2 regions of the Streptomyces sp. P17 genome follow, and region 1 is predicted to be linked to the other one. Evidence: riboswitches for the same ligand, from Rfam matches in the RefSeq annotation. Region 1 holds a riboswitch; the other holds the start of a gene.
What was found. Region 1 has a riboswitch for cyclic di-AMP ahead of RMT89_RS16615 (M23 family metallopeptidase). Riboswitches for the same ligand answer to the same signal wherever they lie in the genome.
Positions count from the first base shown of each region.

Region 2: it holds a riboswitch for cyclic di-AMP, as region 1 does, so the genes downstream of both, RMT89_RS02730 (LysM peptidoglycan-binding domain-containing M23 family metallopeptidase) here and RMT89_RS16615 (M23 family metallopeptidase) in region 1, are expected to answer to the same signal.

Region 1 is NZ_JAVRBF010000022.1:95,453-97,648, reverse strand. It holds gene RMT89_RS16615 (M23 family metallopeptidase) at 79-1,107, opposite strand; cyclic di-AMP (ydaO/yuaA leader) riboswitch at 1,119-1,275, opposite strand; gene RMT89_RS16610 (PP2C family protein-serine/threonine phosphatase) at 1,522-2,196, opposite strand, start outside.
Region 2 is NZ_JAVRBF010000003.1:117,363-119,558, reverse strand. It holds gene RMT89_RS02730 (LysM peptidoglycan-binding domain-containing M23 family metallopeptidase) at 27-998, opposite strand; cyclic di-AMP (ydaO/yuaA leader) riboswitch at 1,003-1,162, opposite strand; gene RMT89_RS02725 (tyrosine-protein phosphatase) at 1,655-2,196, shown strand, end outside.

The DNA of each region.
Region 1 (2,196 bases):
TCCCGGACACCGAAAACCGGCAGCCCTGACGTCGGGGGGTCGTCGTCAGGACCGCCGGGGTTCACACGGGGGCTGAGGTCAGGGGGTGAGGCCCTTGCCGCGCAGCCACGCGAGCGGGTCGATGCCGGAGGAGGAGCCGCCGGGGTGGACCTCCATGTGCAGATGGGCGCCGGTGACATTGCCGGTCGCGCCCACGCGGCCGATGACGTCCCCGGTGGTGACCTTCTGCCCGACGCTGACGCTGATCGAGGACTGGTGGGCGTACCAGATCTCGGTGCCGTCCTCCAGGGTGAGCACGGTCTTGTAGCCGTAGGAGCCGTCCCAGCCGGCGGAGGTGATCGTGCCGGAGTGAACCGCCTTGATCAGCGTGCCCGTGGGAGCGGCGAAGTCCAGGCCGGTGTGGTAGCCGGAGGACCACATCGAGCCGGACTCACCGAAGGTCGAGGTGATGGTGTACGAGGAGGTCGGCAGCGCGAACTGCTTGGCCAGCGCGGCCAGGCGCTCGGCCTCGGCCTTGGCGCGGGCCTCCCGCTCCGCCTTCTCCTTGGCGGCGGCGGCCTTGGCCTTGGCCTCCTTCTCGGCCTTGGCGGCGGCTTCCGCGGCGGCCTTCTCGGCGGCAGCGGCGGCGGCCTCGGCGGCCTTGGTGTCGACCTGGTCCTGCTGCTGCTCGGCCTGGGCCATGATCCTGGCGCGCAGCACCTCACCGGCGTCCGAGGTGCCCTGCCCGGCGTCGGCGGTGGTCACACCGACGCTGCTGAGCGGGGTGGACGAGGTCTCGGGCGCCTCGTCCGCGGTGTCGTCGGAGATCAGCGGCAGGTCGGGCATGGTGATCGCGACCGGCGGCTTGCCGGACTGTGCGCTGGCCATGCCGCCCGCGCCGACGGCGGCTATGACACCGACGCCGAGAACGGTGGAGCTGCGGGCGAGTCCGCCGCCACGCTGCTTGGCGACGCGGTGCCGGCCGCGTACCGGGCGAATGGACTCCGCGGTGGGGTTCCACTCCTCCCAGGGGCCCTCGTCGGTGCGGTGACTGCCGTAGCCGTAGGCCTCTTCACTGCGCTGGCTCGGCACGAACGGGGCCTCGGGGGCAGGCCGGTTTGACGCCACGTGGGCGTGCTCCTTTCCTTCCTTCTCGCCTACCGGGTTAGCTGACGGGTTCGGAGCAGGAAGGTCTCCTACGCGCGTATATCTGCCGTTTCCGCACGGCGGATTACGCCCGATTCACCCCAAGTGGTGGTTCCCCGGTTCCCTTACGGGATTCGGCGCGTGCGCACGGAGCCGACTCTTGTGACGGCTGGGACGACCGCGCTGCGTTATCGAACGTTAATAGACTCGGGGCGCGGATTCCAAGCTGTTCGACTTGATCATTAACGTTTTTGGACCGGACTTTCAGGTCACTAGGGCGCTAAATCGGGCGAGTTGACCAAGCCCCAGGTGTCACACAGGTATTGACGGTACGTCAGTTGTTATGCGGAGGGCTTCCATCCGATCACCCCTGGTGACGATCAGCGTGGTCGGCGGTCAGGGTCTGCGCACGGCGAGCAGGGCCATGTCGTCCGCCATCCCGCCCCCGCAGTGCCGGCGCACCTCCTCGGCGAGGGTCCGGATCAGGGTGCCGGGATCGCGGAAGCCGCGGCCCGCCAGCCGCGCTTGCGGGTCGTAGAAGACGCCGTGCGGGTCGCGGGCCTCGGAGAGGCCGTCGGTGTACAGGAGCAGGGTGGTGCCGGGCGGGAAGGGGGCGTCGTCGGCGCGGTCGGGCCAGTTGCCGAGGCCGCTCATGCCGAGCGGGAGGGCGGGCTCCCGGGCAGGCAGCGGGCGCACGGTGCCGTCGGGGTACAGCAGCAGCGGCGGCGGATGGCCGCGGTTGACGACGCGAACCACCCCGTCGCCGTGCGGGAGTTCGGCGAGCACGGCGGTCGTGACCCCCTCGACGGCCTCGATCCCGTCGCGCCGCGAGCCCTCCCGGGCCAGCGCCCGCTCCAGCCGCTGCGCGACCGCCTCCAGGCTCGCCTCCTGCTCGGCGGCCTCCCGGAAGGCCCCGATGACGACGGCCACGGCCGCGACGGCTCCCGTCCCCTTGCCGCGCACATCGCCGACGACGAGCCCAACGCCGTACGCGCTGTCCTGCACCGCGTACAGATCGCCGCCGATGAAGGCGTCGGCCTGCGCCGCCTCGTAGCGGGCGGCGATGGCGTA
Region 2 (2,196 bases), on a different contig from region 1:
CAGGTGGTTCTTCAGCGATACGTCCGTCAGCCGACGGAGACGCCCTTGGAGTTGAGGTAGGCGACCGGGTCGAGGTCCGAGCCGTAGTCCGGCGTGGTGCGGATCTCGAAGTGCAGGTGCGGGCCGGTCACGTTGCCGGTCGCGCCGACGAGACCGACCTGCTGGCCCGCCGTCACCGCCTGACCGCTGGAGACGGACAGCGAGGACATGTGGGCGTACTGCGCGTACCGGCCGTCGGCGAGTTGGATGACGACCTGGTTGCCGTACGCGCCCGCCCAGCCGGCCGAGACGACGGTGCCCGCACCCACGGCCTTGAGGGAGGCACCGGCCGGGGCGACGAAGTCGACGCCGGTGTGGTACCCGCTGGACCACATGCTGCCCGCGACCTTGTAGGCGGTGCCGACGCCGACGCCGGGGGCAGGAGCGCTGAAGCCGCTGGCCGAGGACTGGGCGGCCTGCGTGGTGGTGGTGGTCGCCTTGGACTCGGTCGACTGCGAAGCCTCCGAGGACTTGGCGGAGTCCGACGAGGAGTTCGCGGAGTCCGACGAGGACTTGGCGGCCGGCTTCTCGGCGGTGTCCGTCGTCGCGGCCTTCTTGCCGATCGACAGCTTCAGGCCGGGGTGGATCAGCGACGGGTCGCTGCCGACGGCCTCACGGTTGTCCTGGTAGAGCTTCTCCCAGCCACCGCTGACGTTCTGCTCGTTCGCGATCTTCGAAAGGTAGTCCCCCGACCGCACCGTGTACGTCTTCGCGGTGGCCTTCTTCTTGGTGGCCTTCTTCTCGGCCGCCTTCTTGTCCGCGGTCTGAGCCGACTGGACCGACTGGACCGACTGGACCGACTGGACGGCCTTTTCCGAAACGGACTGCGACGGTGCCGCATGAGCGCCGGTGGCCCCCAGGAGCGGGAGGGCGAGCGCGGCGCCACCGGTTCCGGCGACGGCGATCGAACGGGTGAAACTCAGGGTCTTGGGACGGCGGTGCTTACCCTTCGCGGGCATGGCGAATTCCTCTCCGGCGCCTACGAGGTGAGCTGTCGGGTGCGGACTGGAGATGTCCGGCCGCGCGCTGGGCGCGACTTGACCCCAAGCCTGTTCCGGAGACCGGACCAGGCGGTGGTGCCTGTGGGTCCCCCGCTCCTGCCAGGTACGGGTGAGTGTGTGCGGATTCCGAGCAGCGGCAGGATTAGGCGTCCGCTCGGATTGGTGGCGAACGTAAGCGACCAAGACGCAAAGGGACAAGCAGAAGGTTCCGCCCGAAGGCATACCTCTTGATCCCTTGTGAGAATTCCCCGTCACTTTCCGTGCATTAGGACATGCCCCGTTCCGGCAAATGCCCTTGAAAACCGCCTGAATTACGTGAACATGACGGGCGACGCTCGGTCACGGATATGACGCTGCTCACGTGACGATGCTCCACACCCCTTTATTCCAGAGCGAGTTGGAATGAAGCTTGCAATTCGGACAGAACGCCCAGATGTGACGCAGTCGGATAACCGTCACATCAAGGTCGGCGCGTAAACCCGCGATGAATCAGCAGGGTTTCAACGTTGTTCGCCCGTTTTGCCGTATTCAATGGCGGGTCGGTATTCATGTCGTATCGTCGAGGCGTGCCCGTCGGCGAGCCGAGTCGGCGGGATCCGGTGGGAGGAGCCCAAGTGACGCAGCAGGTCCCGTCGACCGAGCCCGAGCTGGCCGCGGTGCGCAACTTCCGGGATGTGGGCGGGCTGCCCACCACGGACGGACGGCGGATACGGCACGGAGTGCTGTACCGCAGCGGCCACCTCGCGCACGCGACCGAACAGGACGCGGCGTTCCTCGGCTCCCTCGGCCTGCACACGGTCTTCGACTTCCGCAACGCGGCGGACCAGAAGCTGGAGGGCCCCGACGTCGACCTGCCGGGTGTCCGGAATGTGAACCTTCCACTGACCGATCCCGCGGACGGCGCCGAGTTCTGGAAGATGGTCCGCGACGGCGAGATCGAGCAGCTGCGGGAGATCCTGGCCGACGGCAAGGCCGCGAACCGCATGATCGAGTCGTACCGCACGATCGTCAAGGAGCGCACCGCCGAGCACTCCCAGGTGCTGCACGCCCTCGCCGAGGACAGCGTCCCGGCCCTGATGCACTGCGCGGCCGGCAAGGACCGGGCCGGCCTGTCGATCGCGGTGACGCTGCTCGCCCTGGGGGTGGAGCGCGAGGC